Regions from separate parts of the Allorhizobium sp. Av2 genome, predicted to be linked through region 2. Evidence: predicted binding sites of a transcription regulator. Region 2 holds the regulator's gene; the other holds the start of a gene.
What was found. The regulator HrcA, encoded in region 2, represses chaperone genes, less so after heat shock. The targets are predictions, from matches to a motif close to GTTAGCACTCNCNNNNNGNGAGTGCTAAC.
Positions count from the first base shown of each region.

Region 1: the regulator HrcA is predicted to act here: its motif matches at 5,479-5,507, upstream of groES (co-chaperone GroES).

Region 1 is NZ_CP192697.1:948,985-957,892, forward strand. It holds gene FS819_RS22000 (hypothetical protein) at 1-201, opposite strand, end outside; gene dapA (4-hydroxy-tetrahydrodipicolinate synthase) at 263-1,180, opposite strand; gene FS819_RS22010 (hypothetical protein) at 1,210-1,488, opposite strand; gene FS819_RS22015 (hypothetical protein) at 1,652-1,966, opposite strand; gene FS819_RS22020 (bifunctional riboflavin kinase/FAD synthetase) at 2,100-3,080, opposite strand; gene FS819_RS22025 (TIGR01459 family HAD-type hydrolase) at 3,091-3,942, opposite strand; gene chrA (chromate efflux transporter) at 4,050-5,399, opposite strand; gene groES (co-chaperone GroES) at 5,565-5,861, shown strand; gene groL (chaperonin GroEL) at 5,931-7,574, shown strand; gene FS819_RS22045 (hypothetical protein) at 8,286-8,690, shown strand.
Region 2 is NZ_CP192696.1:3,545-12,452, forward strand. It holds gene hemW (radical SAM family heme chaperone HemW) at 1-1,116, opposite strand, end outside; gene rdgB (RdgB/HAM1 family non-canonical purine NTP pyrophosphatase) at 1,123-1,767, opposite strand; gene FS819_RS00030 (VOC family protein) at 1,777-2,193, opposite strand; gene rph (ribonuclease PH) at 2,207-2,926, opposite strand; gene hrcA (heat-inducible transcriptional repressor HrcA) at 3,214-4,296, shown strand; gene grpE (nucleotide exchange factor GrpE) at 4,396-5,010, shown strand; gene ptsN (PTS IIA-like nitrogen regulatory protein PtsN) at 5,316-5,780, opposite strand; gene hpf (ribosome hibernation-promoting factor, HPF/YfiA family) at 5,853-6,419, opposite strand; gene rpoN (RNA polymerase factor sigma-54) at 6,754-8,343, opposite strand; gene lptB (LPS export ABC transporter ATP-binding protein) at 8,552-8,908, opposite strand, start outside.

The sequences.
Region 1 (8,908 bases), on a different replicon from region 2:
GGCGGGCGCACGGCAAATTTCATTCATGTGATGATCGCATTCGCTGGCGGCAAACCGCAGGGCGGCCTCTTCCGTTGCAAAAAGACCGCCAACCTGGCCTGCCCGGTCATGGACGACCCACCAACCATGATGATCCCGGCCAATGGTAAAGCGCGGCTCGGTCTTTTTGAAACGTGAAACTTTATCGAGCACATTGCTCATGACGATCATCTCCTGTGAAAAATCGGTTCCTACGAAGAGTCATTGAAAATGGCAGTTCATATTAAGAGGCCTTGGCAGAGGTTTTTGCAGAAACAGTGCCAAGAAGCGTGAGAGCTGCGCGCATCTGGAGCTCCGTCTCGATGCCGACAGGCGTCAAGGGCAAGCGCAATTCCGGACTTAAGCCCAGAATGACACTGAGCCCGAGTTTCGCGGCAGCGATCGGATGTTCGAGTTCCAAAGCTGCGAAAAGCGGCAAAAGCCTGTCCTGAAGCATCCTTGCCGCAGCGCTATTTCCGTAACGAAAGGCATTATGCATGGCGGCCACTTGCCGGGGGGCGATATTGGCGGCAAGCGAAAATGCCCCATGCCCCCCGGCCAGCGCGAAGGCAAGAGCCGTGCGTTCATGACCTGAATAGCAATGCATGCGGACACGGCAGGCAGCAGACAGTTGCGCCGGGCGCGCAATATCGCCAGTGCAATCCACCAGCCCAATGACCGAGGACAGGCGCGCCAGTTTTTCTGCCAGATCGGGCGTGATATCGACAGCGCTTCGTGCGGGGGCGTTGACGATGACCATCGGAAAATCCACGGCTTCCGCGACGGTTTGAAAATGCGCAAACAAGCCCTTCTGTGTCGGCTTGCTATAATAGGGCGTGACCAGAAGAGCTGCGTCGGCACCCAGCGCCTTTGCTTTGAGCGTCAGATCCAGCGTGCTGCGGGTGCAGTTGCTCCCCGTGCCGACGAGAACCGGAACAATGCCATTTGCCGCTTCGACAGCCGTGCGAATGACCGCGATCCGTTCGTCATCGTTCAGGTTGTAAGCTTCACTATTCTCTCCGCAGACCACGAGACCGGACATGCCGGATTGGATCTGCCAGTCAATCAGGCTGACAAGACCGGCATGATCGACTTCGCCATTTCGAAACGGAGTAACGAGATCAGCATAGGCGCCATCGGGCAAACGACGAGGCATAAACATAAAGGGCTCCAAGTGTTCAATAGAACTGGTCAGGCGGGCAGATTGGACCGGGCGACAGCGATCAGCGCCGAAAGAATGGCCGCCGCCCGGTCGCAATGCGTGGCAGAAAACAGCCGATCGGGCTCGCCGTCGCGCACAACGGCAACGCGGCATGACCAGCATCCTGCAGCGGCTTGCAAATTGCGAATTTCGATTTCTGGATTGGCCTTGGCTGCCAGCATCAGCACGGCATCGAGTAGCGCACCGGCGGCGGTCAGCGCGCAGAGCCTCGAATAAAGGCGCGGATCGCTCCGACAGGCCGCGAGCATCGAAAGCTCCCGCACAGCATCCCAGATGTGGTTTTCACGCAAATGAGACGCTTCGGATATGCGCTGAGAAAACGCTTCCAACGAATGTCGGGATTTGTGACAGTGACCCTCAGCGACTTTGTTGCCCAGCATCATCTTAACCTTTCAGTCCAAGCTGCTGCGTTCAGGCAATAATACCAAGGCTCGAAGATGCTGACGCATCCTCGCCTTGAAGGCATTGCAAATATCTCAAATGCATCAGTCGCTTGAGATATTTGCAAACGGAATACGAAGAGTCATCTTCAATGACTCTTCGTATAAGCGCCGCGAATACGGTCACGATGCTGACGATCAGGAATGCCAAAACCATGCTGTTTATCTGCGCCTGGTTTTTCCGAGTCCGCCTCTTGGCCTTGCGATGGGAGCGACGATGGGGAATGCAATAGGCATCCGGCTCGATCGAGGACACGCTAAAAAAGGAAGGGTCGTTGACGATCATGTTCATGCACTCTGTTGGTGACACAAACGATATAGGCGCAGGCGTATAAGTTCTCGATTGGGAATCCGGGAGCGCCATATAAATAAATCATAAAGACAGAGCCGGTCGCCTCCCGGCACGTCAGGCAATGGCATCAAAAGGCGATTTTTCGATCCAGTTCGCCAAGGGGCTTTACACCCGACAGCAATGCCTTTGCCTCTTCCGCATCCTGCCTTATCTGGGCGACCAGCGGATCGAGGCCCTCGAATTTCCACTCATCGCGCAGATGTCCGAAGAAGGAGACACCACAAACCTCGCCGTAGAGATCGCCGGAAAAGTCGAAGACAAAGGTTTCAAGCAGGGCCGCACCATTGTCCGTTACCGTTGGACGATAACCAAAACTGGCGACACCATCATGCAGCGAACCATCGGCCCGGCGCAGGCGCACGGCATAAATGCCGGGACGCAAAGTGGTTTTGGGTGAGAGCGCCATGTTGGCAGTGGGAAAGCCCAGCGTGCGGCCAAGCTGCTGGCCCTTGATAACCTCGGCTTCGACCGTGAAGCGATAGCCGAGCAGGCCAGCCACGTCGCTGATCGCACCCTCGGCCAACAGACCACGAATACGGGTGGAAGAAACCACCTCGGCATTTTCATCGCGGAAGGCATCGAGAAGTGTAACGCCAAAACCGTATTGCGCGCCCATCTCCATCAGGAAGGCCGGGCCGCCTTCGCGCCCCTTGCCGAAATGAAAATCGAAACCCGTCACCACTTGGGCAGCCCCCAGCCAGTCCACCAGCACGGTCTTGACGAAATCCTCGGCGGAACGCTGCGAAAATTCCCGGTCGAATGGATATTCGATCACCGACTGAAACCCCATCGCCTCCAGAAGGCGGGCCTTGAGCGGCGCCGGGGTCAGGCGAAACACCGGGTCCTGTGGGTTGAACACCGCACGGGGATGCGGCTCAAAGGTCAGGACCAAGGCGGGAACGCCGCGTTGCTGTGCCAGCTCCAGCGCGCGGTCGAGTACGCTTTGGTGGCCGCGATGCACGCCATCGAAATTGCCAATGGCAACAACCCCGCCCTTCAGGCTGTCGGGCAGCGGTGTCTTCTTCTCATTGCGGTGAAAAACAGTCATTGTTGTTGTCTCAAGCCAACCGGGGCATCCACCACTTTGGTGTTGCCGCCTCTCGCTCCAGGTAAGCGTTCAGCATAGTCTCGTCTGTCTTGCCGCCCTTGGTGTATTCCGCCGCATGTATGCCGCCGCTAATATAGAGAAGATCAAGGCCGAAGCTAAGCGCGCCCTTCACGTCGGTCGGCATGCCGTCGCCGATGGCGATGATACGGCTGCGGTCAATCGCATTGCCCCGTATTTCCTGCGCTTTCGCCAGGGCCGCCTCATAAATCGGGCTGTGCGGCTTACCAGCATAACGGGTTTCACCACCCATTTCAGCGTATATCGCGGCCAATGCGCCAGCACAGGGGACGAGCCGATGGCCACGCTCCACGATCAGATCGGGGTTGGCAACAATCATCGGAAGTCCGCGTTGGTTCAAGCCGTCAAGCATTCCGCGATAGTCTTCCGGCTGCTCCTCTTCGTCATTGAACAGTCCCGTGCAAATAATGGCGTCGGCCTCGTCTGCCGGAACCAGTTCAACATCGAGCCCCTGAAACAGCGACAGATCCTGGCTCTGCCCGATCAGAAAAGCGCGGCGTGGGGCTTTTTCAATCAATTTTCTCGTCACATCACCGGAAGAAACGATAGCGTCATAGGCCGTTTCCGGGACGCCGATTTGATCAAGCATTATCTTCACACGGTCTGACGGCCGTGAGGCATTGGTAATGAGCACGACGGAAACGCCATCGGCACGGGCCTGCGACAGGGCCTCTCCTGCCGCCGGAAAAGCATCGATTCCATTATGCAAAACGCCCCAGACATCCGACAGGATGACATCGTAACCCTGGGTGATTTCATTGAGCGTATCGATAGGTTTTGCCATGGAATCCGTTGCCTGCTGAAAGAACTGGGGCTGACATGGCAAAGCTGCGCTGCAATTGCAAGAGATTTGCCGGAATGGCCGGGTTTTCAGCGACGTTCCGACGCTGATCACACGGCTTCAAGATTCCACAGCACTCCAGCCACAGCCGTCAGCCCCAACACGGTTACCATGCCGATCTTCAACCGTATCAAGAGAAGCGCCGAGCCTGCGAACAAAAGCAGAGACGGGATGTCGAGCGAAGCAAGGTGCGGCCACCAGAGGCCTGGAGCCCGCTCGCCCGGCCATAAGGTGCTGAACGGAATGCGGCCCACTTTCGCAAACAGCACATGCAGCCCGAACCAGACCGCGAGATTGCCGATCACCCCGACCACAGCGGCGGTAATGGCCGAAAGCGCTCCATCCGCCAGCCTGTTACCGCGCAAACGCTCAATCAACGGCGCCCCGGCGAAGATGAAGACAAAGCTTGGCACGAAGGTCGCCCAAGCCGTCAGCAGCGCCCCGGCCACGCCCGAGATCAGTGGCATTACACTATCCGCATCACGAAACGCCGCGAGGAAGCCGACAAAGGATAGGACTAGGACCAGCGGTCCCGGCGTGGTTTCGGCTAGCGCCAGGCCATCGACCATCTCACCGGGGCGCAGCCATTGATAATGCTCCACGGCCACCTGCGCCACATAAGCCAAAACGGCATAGGCCCCGCCGAAGGTAACAAGCGCCATGCGGGCGAAAAACAGGAAGATCTCGGTGAGCCGCGCGCTGCCATCAAACAGCGCCAGCACGGCCAGCGGCGCCAGCCACAGGCCTACCCATCCGAGGAAAGACAGCGCCATATGCCACCAGTTCAGCGGTATTTTCACTGTGGCAGGCTCTGATATTGGGACGGGCTGCCCATAGGCGCGGATCAGCCCGGCCAGGGCCGCGAGCAGGACGACGACAGGAAAGGGTAGCGCCAGACAAAACAGCGCGAGAAAGGCGAATACTGCGACAAGCCGGTGAAAGGTTGATTTCAGCGCCCGACCGCCAATGCGGAGCAGCGCTTGCAGGACGATCGCCAGCACCGCAGCCTTCAACCCGAAAAACAGACCCGAAACCCAGGCAATGTCGTGGTAGAGCGCATAGGCCGCAGAAAGACCGATCATCACCGCCAGGCCAGGCAAGACGAAAAGCAACCCGGCAATCAGCCCACCACGAATTCCGCCGTTCAACCAGCCGATATAGGTGGCGAGCTGTTGAGCCTCAGGCCCCGGCAAAAGCATGCAGTAATTCAACGCATGCAGGAAACGCGCTTCGGTAAGCCAGCGTTTTTCATCGACGACGATACGATGCATCAGGGCGATCTGTGCGGCAGGACCACCAAAGCTCAACAGGCCGACCGACCAGAATGCGGCACAGATCGTCCCCAATGGCACAACCGGAACATGCTCTTGCCCTTTTGCCATGTCAGAGAGTTCCGTCATGCGCCCGTCGTCCCTTTAAGGCATATATTTTTTGAACGGCGTCCTTGACTCAGTCAGAGGCCGTGCTTATCTCAGGCTCGCTAGCACTCAAACAGACAGAGTGCTAACAATATCCATGCGGGGCCGTTTCGGCCCGCGAATGTCATTTGATCGAGGGATTAGACAATGGCAAGCACCAATTTCCGCCCGCTGCACGACCGCGTTGTTGTTAAGCGCGTTGAGTCCGAAGAAAAGACAAAGGGCGGCATTATCATTCCTGACACCGCCAAGGAAAAGCCAGCTGAAGGCGAAATCATCGCTGTCGGCCCAGGCGTTCGCGACGACAAGGGTGCGCTCGTTGCCCTGGACGTCAAGGTTGGCGACCGCGTTCTGTTCGGCAAGTGGTCCGGCACCGAAGTCAAGCTCGATGGCGTTGACCTGCTGATCATGAAGGAAGCCGACATCATGGGCGTAATCGGCTGATTTAGCCTGATCACCCCTTCTTCCTTTTAGACAATTCACCAATGGGTTAGACACCCGGGAGTTTGAAAAATGGCTGCTAAAGAAATCAAGTTTGGCCGCACTGCGCGCGAAAAGATGCTGCACGGCGTTGATATCCTCGCTGACGCTGTCAAGGTCACGCTCGGCCCCAAGGGTCGTAACGTTATCATCGACAAGTCGTTCGGCGCTCCGCGCATCACCAAGGACGGTGTATCGGTTGCCAAGGAAATCGAACTGGAAGACAAGTTCGAAAACATGGGCGCCCAGATGGTTCGGGAAGTTGCTTCCAAGACCAACGACATCGCAGGCGACGGCACCACCACGGCTACCGTTCTGGCCCAGGCTATCGTGCGCGAAGGCAACAAGGCTGTTGCTGCCGGCATGAACCCAATGGACCTGAAGCGCGGCATCGATCTGGCTGTTGCTGAAGTTGTGAAGGACCTTCAGGCCAAGGCCAAGAAGATCTCCACTTCTGAAGAAGTTGCTCAGGTTGGCACGATCTCTGCAAACGGCGACACGCAGGTCGGTAAAGACATTGCTGAAGCCATGCAAAAGGTTGGCAACGAAGGTGTTATCACCGTCGAAGAAGCCAAGACCGCTGAAACCGAACTTGAAGTCGTTGAAGGCATGCAGTTCGACCGCGGTTACCTGTCGCCTTACTTCGTCACCAACCCTGAAAAGATGGTTGCTGACCTGGAAGACGCATACGTTCTGCTGCACGAAAAGAAGCTCTCCAACTTGCAGGCTATGCTGCCAGTTCTGGAAGCTGTTGTGCAGACCGGTAAGCCACTCGTCATCATCGCTGAAGACGTTGAAGGCGAAGCTCTTGCAACGCTGGTTGTTAACAAGCTGCGTGGCGGCCTGAAGATTGCTGCTGTCAAGGCTCCTGGCTTCGGCGATCGCCGCAAGGCTATGCTGGAAGACATCGCTATCCTGACCGGTGGTACTGTTATTTCCGAAGACCTCGGCATCAAGCTCGAAACTGTCACCCTCGACATGCTCGGCCGCGCCAAGAAGATCTCCATCACCAAGGAAAACACCACCATCGTTGATGGCGCTGGTCAGAAGTCCGACATCGAAGGCCGCGTTGCCCAGATCAAGGCTCAGATCGAAGAAACCTCTTCTGATTACGACCGCGAAAAGCTTCAGGAACGTCTGGCCAAGCTGGCTGGCGGCGTTGCCGTAATCCGCGTTGGCGGCTCTACGGAAATCGAAGTCAAGGAACGCAAGGACCGCATCGACGACGCTCTGAACGCAACACGCGCTGCTGTTCAGGAAGGCATCGTTCCTGGCGGCGGTACAGCTCTGCTGCGCTCCTCCACCAAGATCACCGTTAAGGGTGTAAACGACGACCAGGAAGCTGGCATCAACATCGTTCGCCGCGCTTTGCAGTCCCTGGTTCGCCAGATTGCAACAAACGCTGGTGACGAAGCTTCGATCATCGTTGGCAAGATCCTCGACAAGGACAACGACAACTACGGCTACAATGCCCAGACCGGCGAGTTTGGTGACATGATTGCCATGGGTATCGTTGACCCGGTTAAGGTTGTTCGCACAGCTCTGCAGAACGCAGCTTCGGTTGCTTCCCTGCTGATCACCACGGAAGCCATGATTGCTGAACTGCCGAAGAAGGATTCGGCTGGCGGCGGCATGCCTGACATGGGCGGCATGGGTGGCATGGGTGGCATGATGTAATAAGGCGCAAGCCTTATTACTGAAGACCCCTTGCAGCCTGGCCTATGCTCTTTAAGTCGTTCAGCGCGTCAAGCGCGCTGAACTGGCGGCATGGGCGGTATGATGTAATAACGCGGAAGCCTTATTGCTCAAACGCTTGATACAGTTCAGACTCTCTACAAGGGCGGCTTTTAAAGTCGCCCTTTTGCTGTTTAAAAGGACTTACGCCCGCGTGTCCGAAAAAGATTTTTTTGAATATTGCTTCACCTGTTGTTGAGGGCGCGAGCAATCCACAGCGCAACTTGAATGCCATCATCGGATGGAGCCAAGAGTAGCTTTCTGGCCATTTCGACTGAGGATACTGCCAGGGATGCTGGATTTATTATTTTTCTTCGGCTTCCTCATGAAATAGAAAATCCATTTCATTTAAAAGAACGCTTAAATTTAACTTTTTTTTACCAATTTTCCTCAGTATATGAATCACATTCATTATTTATAACGCATGGCACGCTGAAGCCCGCTGCAATGTTTTGAAGGTGGGGCATTGTCGCACGGAAAAAACGCGAGCTTCAGAAGAAAAGAATAAGCGTGAGATCCGTGAAAGTTTGACGTAGCCGTTCGTCCTTGGCTGCAAAAACGCATCCTGCTTTTGCGGCATTGGTCTCGAAAAGAAGAAGCCCAGATCAATATTTGGATCGTGCCGGTTGAACAATACGTCTGATGGGGAATGTCTTGTTTAAAATTGCGGGATTGACGCAAACGGCAGACGCCGAAGAGATTGCCGATAACAACGGCATCGGCAGTTGGACCTTGCCTTACGGCCTTATCGAGAAATGGTCGGGCGACCTTAACAATGGCGTGGTCAAAATTGGCGCAAAAACCGCGAAATTTCATGGCTTGAGTAGCCAGGAATGTGGCCTTCTGACGATCACCCGCTGCTATGACTATAAGGATAGGGTGTCTATTCTCGAAATATTCGAAAAGGCAGCCAGCACAGTGTCCTCTTTTTACTATTCCACCGTAATCGTCAAAAGCCTTTCGACCAAACAACCGGTCTTTTGCATGGGAAAGTCCTGTGCGCTCGGCAGCCATAATGGCTCGATTGCTGGCGTGTTCATTTTCCCGGCTCTGTCGTGAAGCAGGCTTGTAAGAGCGGTCATTGAAGATGACGCGTCCCATTTCACCTTCAAACATCTCAAGCCTCTGATGTATTTGAGTATCTAATTCATTCAAGGCGAAGGTACGTGATCATTATCGATGCTTGTCGCGTCAGCATGGCGCCGGCGAATGTTGGTCATGTGTGGCCTGAATGCGCACCCTACCCGAACGGGTGGGGTTGGGTCTCGCAATCCTAC
Region 2 (8,908 bases):
GGAATTGCCGAGACGTTCGATAAATCCGTGTTCCAGTAAAAATTGTTCGCGGACCGGGTCCGGATCGCGACCGGACAATTGCTGCCAACGGGCGAGATCGACGCCTTCGCGCAGCCTGAGGCCCATCAGCAGCAATTCGTCGGACTGTTCTTCGGAACCCAGCGCGTCCTGGATGACCATGCCGTGGCCGTTCTGTTCGACCGCTGAAAGCCAGGTTTCCGGGTGTTTTTCAGTCGCAGTCGCCAGTTTTTCATGGCCCTGCGTCAGCCGTCCATGGGCGCCAGGGCCAATACCGGCATAATCACCATAGCGCCAATAGGTCAGGTTGTGACGGCTCTCGGCGCCGGGCCGCGCATGGTTGGAAACCTCATAGGCGGGCAGGCCTTCGCGCTCGGTGATCTCCTGCGTCGCCTCATAGAGCTGGGCCGCATGTTCCTCATCGGGTGTAATGATCTTGCCAGCCTTGTGCAGGCCGAAGAATGGCGTGCCTTCCTCGATGGTCAGCTGATAGAGCGACAGATGGTCCACCGCATAGGAAATCGCCAGCTTCAACTCGGCATCCCAATCGGCAATCGTCTGATTGGGACGGGCATAGATCAGGTCGAAGGACATGCGCGGGAAAATCTCGCGTGCCAGCCGGACGGCTTTCAGTGCATCCTCCACCGAATGCATCCGGCCCAGAAATTTCAGATCGGCATCATTGAGCGCTTGCACGCCGAGCGACACCCGGTTGACGCCAGCTGACCGATAGCCCCGAAACCGTTCGGCTTCGACGCTGGTCGGATTGGCTTCCATGGTGATCTCGATGCCACGCGGCACGGTCCAGTAGCGGGCGATTCCGTCCAGGATGGCACCCACCGTGGCCGGGTCCATCAGCGAAGGCGTACCGCCGCCGAGGAAGATGCTGGTAACGGTCTTGGGGCCGCTCATGGCCCGCATCGTCTCCATTTCCTTCAGGAAAGCTGCCGTGAAGCCCGGCTGGTCGACCTTCTGGTGGCGGACATGGCTGTTGAAGTCACAATAGGGGCATTTGGCCGCGCAGAACGGCCAGTGAATATAGATGCCAAAGCCCGGTTCGCCGGTGTCTGGAAGGAGAAGCGACGTTGGCTCGGCCATAAATCCTCAGGCGTTCAGGCAGGTTTCGACGAAAAGCTTAAAAGCGCGCGCCCGGTGCGACAGCGCTTGCGCATCGCCCGGCTTCCATCCGTGTTTTTCTTCCGAGGTCATTTCGCCGAACGTGGTTGAAAATCCGTCTGGTTGGAAGATCGGGTCATAGCCGAAGCCGGATGTGCCGCGGGGCGGCCAGGCGACCACACCTTCCACTTCACCCCGGAAAAACTCGGTATGGCCATCGGGCCAGCCCAGACACAGCACGCTGACGAAACGCGCCGTCCGGCGCTCAGGCGTGGCGGCACCCTTTTCTTGAAGGGCCTGCTCGACCTTTTCCATCGCCATGGCAAAATCGCGGCTGCCATCCTCGCGCTCGGCCCAATTGGCGGTATAGACACCCGGCGCACCATCCAACGCATCGATGACCAGACCGGAATCGTCCGACAGCGCTGGCAGGCCAGAGGCTTTGGCCGAAGCCAGTGCCTTGATCGCAGCGTTTTCCTCGAATGTCGTGCCGGTTTCGTCCGGCTCGATGAAGCCAAGCTCCTTGGCCGATTTGGCCGTAAAACCAAACGGGCCGATCAGGTCGGCAATCTCTGCGATCTTGCCGGCATTGTGGCTGGCAACGACAATGGTTCTGGTATCGAGTTTGCGCATCATCCGATCCTATTCAATCTGCCAAAGCCGGGCTTCGGCGCATTCCAGACTATTGCCCGCTGGGTCGCGGAAATATATTGAACGCGCACCATTCGGCCAGAGAAAATCCGCCTCTATGGCGATGCCATGGCTCAACAACCGTGACGCCATACCATCCATTGCCGCACCGTCCATCCGAAAGCAGGCATGACCTGGCCCGACGGCACCATGGGCTGGCACCGGCAGAGCGTCGGGCTCTGCGGGCTTGATGGTTTCGGCTGCATTAAACAGCAGCAGAACGCCCGGCCCACAGCGCAGGAACACATGACGCCCCGGCTGGCTGATGATCACCTCAAGGCCGAGCAGGCCGGCATAGAAACGCTCTGCCGCGTCGAGATCATCGACATACAGTGAGGTTTCCAGAATGCCTTCAATGCTTGTGGCCATTATGATGCTCTCTTTATCCGGCAATCGCCTGTTTTTGCAGGTCCACCAATTCGGCAATGCCTGTCTGGGCAAGGCCGAGAAGGGTCAGGAATTCTTCCTGGCTGAACGGCTTGCCTTCGGCGGTGCCCTGGATCTCGACAATGCCGCCTGTGCCGGTCATGACGAAATTGGCATCGGTTTCGGCGGCAGAGTCCTCCAGGTAATCCAGGTCAATCACCGGCTGGGCGGCGAAAATACCGCAGGAAATCGCCGCGACATGGTCCTTCAGCACCCGGTCCACCTTGATGATGTTGCGCGATTCCATCCATTTCAGGCAATCGTGCAAGGCAATCCATGCGCCGGTAATCGAGGCTGTGCGGGTGCCGCCATCGGCCTGGATCACATCGCAATCGAGCGAGATCTGCCGTTCGCCTAGGGCTTCCAGATCGACCACGGCGCGCAGTGAACGACCAATCAGCCGTTGGATTTCCTGGGTGCGACCGCTCTGCTTGCCGGAGGACGCTTCACGCTTCATTCGCTCGCCGGTGGCGCGCGGCAGCATGCCGTATTCGGCTGTCACCCAGCCCTTGCCTGTGTTGCGCAGCCAGGGCGGAGTGCGATCTTCGAGGCTTGCCGTGCACAGGACATGGGTATCGCCAAACTTGACGAGACAGGAGCCTTCGGCATGTTTGGAAAAATTGCGCTCGAACGATATCTTGCGCATCTGGTCGGTTTTTCTGCCTGAAGGTCGCATTTCCGTCTCCTCGGTCGAGCAGTCACTGGCTGGCACACCAACCTCTGTCCGCTTATTTTCGTTTCAATGCCCGTCTGGGCCGTTCTGGGCAGATCTGGCCCGGAAATCTGTCCGGGGCATTTCCAGTCCTGCTTGGCGTCCTGGCTGCCTTCTACGAGTGGTTTGACGGTTTTGCAAAGGAAAAGCCGGTATGGTCCGCTCAAACCGGCGCTTCCTCACCAAAAGCCGTTGTGATTGGTCAATCAGCAGCTATATTAAGGATAGGTGCAGCAGCAAACATGAGCGAAATGGGGAAAAACCCAATTACCGCAGGCGATGTGTCAATGGCACTGGATGAGCGATCCAGGGAGATCTTTCGCCGCATTGTCGAGACCTATCTGGAATCCGGTGAACCGCTTGGCTCGCGCAATCTGTCGCGCATTCTGCCGATGTCGCTGTCGCCCGCCTCGGTGCGCAATGTGATGAGCGACCTGGAAGAGCTCGGCCTGATCTATTCCCCCCATATCAGTGCTGGGCGTTTGCCAACCCAGACGGGATTGCGTTTTTTTGTCGATGCTTTCATGCAGGTCGGTCGCTTGTCGGAGCAAGATCGCGGCTCGATCGAACGGCAGATGCGCTCCTCGGAAGACCAGCCGATGGAAACGCTCTATAACGAGGCCAGCCGTATGCTGTCTGGCCTGTCGCGTGGTGCGGGCCTGGTGGTGGCGGCGAAATCCGATCCGGTGCTGAAACACGTCGAATTCATCCGACTGGAGCCGACCAAGGCGCTGGCAGTGCTGGTCGGTGAGTTTAACCAGGTCGAAAACCGGATCATCGAACTCCCGGCGGGCATTACCGCCTCGCAACTGACCGAGGCGGCCAATTTCCTCAATGCGCATCTGTCCGGCCAGACGCTGCATGAAGTGCGCGGCCAGCTGGTGCAGTTGAAGGATCAGGTGGCCAGCGAACTGGATGTTCTCTCCCAGGATCTCGTGCAGCGTGGGCTGGCGGTCTGGTCCGGCGGCGAGGGCGACAAACCGACCCGGTTGATCGTGCGTGGCCGCGCCAATCTGCTGGAAGGTCTGGCGGGCGTCGAGGATGTTGATCGGCTGCGGCTGCTGTTTGATGATCTGGAGCGTAAGGAAAGCCTGATCGAGATCCTCAATCTGGCCGAAAGCGGGCCGGGTGTCAGAATTTTCATCGGTTCGGAGAACAAGCTGTTTTCGCTTTCCGGGTCGTCGCTGATCGTTGCGCCCTACCGCGACGGCGACGACAGGATTGTCGGGGCCGTCGGCGTGATCGGTCCGACCCGCCTCAACTATTCCCGTATCGTGCCGATGGTGGATTATACCGCCCAGGTGATGGCCAAGATGACCCGCAGCGGCCACTGACCTTAGCAACACCACATGAGATCATCACTCGACCCTTGATTTTTTGCCGCCGAACCCTGATATCGGGGCCGGACGAGAAACAGTATTTCGGAGAACGTCATGACCGACGAAACAGCTAAAAACGGACCTGACGCTGCCGCAGACGCGCAGATTGAACCCCAGGTACAGGAAGAGACCAATTCGACCGCTGAGGATGCCGGGCAGGATAATGACCCGACAGCAGCCCTGCAGGCTGAAAATGCGGAGTTGCGTGATCGCTTCCTGCGTCTGGCGGCTGAAATGGACAATCTGCGCCGCCGCACCGAGCGCGATGTCAAGGATGCCAAGTCCTATGCGGTCACCGCTTTTGCCCGTGACATGCTGGCCGTGTCCGACAATCTGCGCCGCGCCATCGACGCTGTCCCTGATGAAGCCAAGGAGGAGGCGCAAGCCGGCCTGACGGCATTGATCGAAGGTGTCGAGATGACCGAGCGGGCGATGCTGTCGACGCTCGAGCGCCACGGTGTCCGCAAGATCGAGCCGGAAGGCCAGAAATTCGATCCGAATTTCCATCAGGCGATGTTCGAAATTCCCAATCCGCAAGTGCCCAACAATACGGTCGTGCAGGTTGTTCAGCCCGGCTATACCATTGGCGATCGGGTGCTGCGTCCGGCTATGGTTGGCGTTGCCAAGGGTGGCCCCAAGGCAGAGGCCGCTCAGTCTGCCGATGCCTAGAGTTTGTCAGGGAAAAGTGGTGTCCGGTTTTCCCGAAAAGGCAAACGAAAACAACAGAATCGAGAGCCTGTCTGGTTCAAATTGAACTACTGCATAATTCTTTAAACCGGGATCGGTTTAAAGAGAAAATTATGCAGCAGATATAAAGCGCTAAAGCGGACCTTTGTGCGCCATATATGATGAGAAGCGCTGTAGGCAGGTTTTCGAGCAAGGCCTGCCCCTTTTCTTTTACAGGAAAAAGAGAAAGCGCTGCGCAGTGATGCGCGGCGCTTTTTGTGTGAAACTATACGTTAAATGAAGAGCGGTCAGGCGGCGTTCGAGGCCTGGTCCTGGTTCAGGAAGGTATAGATGGCGGTGGCGCTGTCGCTGGCGCGCAGCTTGGCAACCAGGTCCTGATCGCGAAGCACGCGGGCGATGCGCGACAAGGCTTTCAAATGATCGGCACCGGCCCCTTCGGGTGCCAGAAGCAGGAAGACCAGATCGACGGGCTGCTCGTCCAGCGCTTCAAAATCGATTGGCGTTTCCAGGCGGGCGAAAACGCCTTGAATGGTGGAAATGCTCGTCAGCTTGCCATGGGGAATGGCAATGCCATTGCCGACACCGGTGGAGCCGAGCTTTTCCCGTTGCAGGATGACGTCGAAGATTTCCCGCTCGGGAATACCGATCAGTTTCGAGGCTTTGGCAGCCAGTTCCTGGAGAAGTTGTTTTTTGGAATTGACCCTGAGGACGGGCAATATCGCATCTTGCTGTAGCAAATCTGCCAAGGCCATTTCGAAAAATCCTTATACCCGCCGACACATGAAAAGGAAAGCGGTGGTCGGCCACCGCTTTCCGAGGGCGTGTCAGCCCTTGATTGCGGCGGAATCGATCCAGCCAATATTACCGTCATTGCGGCGATAGACAATGTTCAACTCGTCCTTGCCAGGGCTGCGGAACAGTACAATGGGCTCATCCGTCATATCCAGCGCCATGACGGCGGTGGCGACAGACATGGTTTTGACCTTCTTGGTGCTTTCGGCCACGATGGTCGGGGCAAAATCCTCTGGCACATCCTCATCTTCTTCAGAAACCGGGTCCATGACCGTGTAGCTGATTTCGAAGTTGTTGGTTGGGATATGGTGATCCTTCAGCTTGCGCTTGTAGCGCCGCAGGCGCTTTTCGATCCGCTCTGCGGCGGTGTCGAAGGCGACTTGCGGATCGACGGCAGTGCCGGTTGCATGCAGGTTTATACCGGTATCGAGGTGCAGGGCGCAGTCTGCGGAAAACCGCGAGGCTGATTTTGTCACCGTGACCTGACTGGAATACCCTCCGTCAAAGTATTTGCTTACGGCGTCAGTGATCTGGACTTCTATCCGTTGCCGGAAAGATTCGCCGATTTCCATATGTTTGCCGGTTACGCGTACACTCATGGAGTTTCCCTTCTTATCGTGATTTGCAGGGGGAGTTTACGCCAAGCGCGGGGCGCATCCAAGCGTTTCCATAGTCCAAGATAAAAGCTCGGCCATATGCCGGGGCAATTTATCCTATCGGGCCGGGCCAAAGCGGAGCGTCTGTCCGTTCAGGCCTGGAACAACCCGCATGTCAAGGGCGGACTGGGGTGAAAAAATTGCGCAGGATAAGACTAAGTCTCTGATTTTGTACATGTCACTATCCCAAAATCGTTCCCGTGTTTTGGCGGTATCCTCTAATTGGCGCGGGCGCCAATGTCAATGTTTTGTTAAGGATTATTGCAAAGAGCTGATCTCAGCCCGGGTTCCGCGCCAGGGCGCGCTTTTCCCGGCGCCTCTGGACGGAGGAGGCGATGTTCATTGCTTCGCGATATTTGGCAACCGTGCGGCGGGCAAGCTCGACGCCGCCGTTTTTCAGGCTTTCGACAATATCGTCGTCTGAGAGGATATTCTCAGGGCTTTCTTGAGCAATCAACATGCGGATACGATGACGAACGGCCTCAGCCGAATGGCTGTCTCCGCCTTCTGCCGAGCCAATGGAGACGCTGAAGAAATATTTCAGCTCGAACAGCCCACGTGGTGTCAGCATATATTTGTTGGATGTGACGCGGCTGACGGTGGACTCGTGCATTTTGATGGCGTCGGCCACCGTCTTCAGGTTCAGCGGACGCAAATGATCGACCCCATGGCGCAGGAAGGCGTCCTGCTGGCGAATGATTTCGGTCGCCACCTTCATGATGGTTTTGGCGCGCTGATCGAGGCTGCGGGTCAGCCAATTGGCGGTTTGCAGGCAATCCGTCAAAAAGGCCTGCTCGCCCTCGGCCTTGCTCTGCCCGGTCTTGCCATTGCCGTTTTGGCCATTGGCAGTCTTCATGGCGCCTTCTCGCAGGCTGCTGCGGCGGATCTCGGTGAAATAGGCATTGTTGACCAGCACGCGCGGCAGGGTTTCCGCATTCAACTCCACCAGCCAGCCACCTTCGAGCGAGGGCGCCACCAGAATATCGGGCACGACTGTTTCCAGTGCATCGGTTTCGAAACCAGCGCCGGGCTTGGGATTAAGCTTGCGGATTTCGGCCAGCATATCGAGCAGGTCTTCCTCATCCACGCCGCATAACCGCTTCAGGCTCGCAAAGTCACGCTTTGCCAGATAATCCAGATTGCCGATCAATGCGGCCATGGCCGGATCCAGCCGGTCGCGCTGGCGCAGTTGAATGGCCAGGCATTCGCCAAGATTGCGCGCAAACAGGCCGGCGGGCTCCATGGTCTGAAGGGCTGCCAGAATCCGTTCCATATCGTCTCGGGACGCCCCCATCTGCTTGGCGACCTCATCCAGGTCGGCACGCAGATATCCGGCCTCGTCCAGCTGGTCGATCAGGGCCAGCGCAATCATCCGATCCGATGCGGACGAGAGCACAAAAGGCAATTGCTGGCCGAGGTGGTCGCGCAGCGAGACCTTGCCAGCGACGAAATCATCCAGGTCATAGCCCTCGCCATCTCCCTGGGCGCCGGGCATCGATTTCCACTGGCCGAGCATTTCGGGTGCATCGGTCTTCGGGTTGGCGCCATCATCGGAAAAGGCTGTGCCGAAATTGGCGTCCAGCCGCTCGTTCAGATCGCCATCGCCACCATGTTCATACCAGTCACTCTGCAATGTATCGGAGGGGGCTGGTGCTGGCGGGGCTTCGCTATCCGTGCCTGGTTCGCTGCTGCCTGTTCCTTCGTCATTTGGCGCAAATTCAAGCAGTGGATTCTTCTCGACCTCTTGCGCAATGAATTGCACAAGCTCGAAATGGGTCATTTGGAGCAGCTGAATCGATTGCATCAGCTGCGGCGTCATCACCAGCGACTGGTTTTGGCGAAGGAAAAGATTGGCTGATAGGGCCATGGCGGACGAAAAACTCCCCTACTATTCCCTCTCGGACCCCTTTTGTTCCTGTTTTGGATTTTCCGAAGTTCCAAGTGGCCCAAAAATTGCTTTTTTATAAGGTTTGGTCAAGCCGCAGAGCGGCTTCCGACGCAAATAACCTGAAAACGCGAGGCTCTTTGCGGCACAGATGCCGTTTTCAATACGGCATCCCATCGAATTGCGCGTATTAGAGGCTGAATTTCTCGCCAAGATAGAGGCGTCGTACATCGGGATTGTTGACGATGTCGTCGGCCCGCCCGTGCGTCAGCACTTCACCGGCGTGGATGATATAGGCACGGTCGATCAGTCCGAGCGTTTCTCGAACGTTATGATCGGTGATCAGCACACCGATCCCGCGTGCCGTCAGATGCCGCACGAGGTTCTGGATATCAGACACGGAAATCGGGTCGACACCGGCGAAAGGCTCATCCAGAAGCATGAAGGTCGGATCGGTTGCCAGTGCCCGGGCGATTTCCAGGCGCCGCCGTTCGCCGCCCGACAAGGAGACGGCTGCCGCCTTGCGCAGTTTCTCGATGTTGAATTC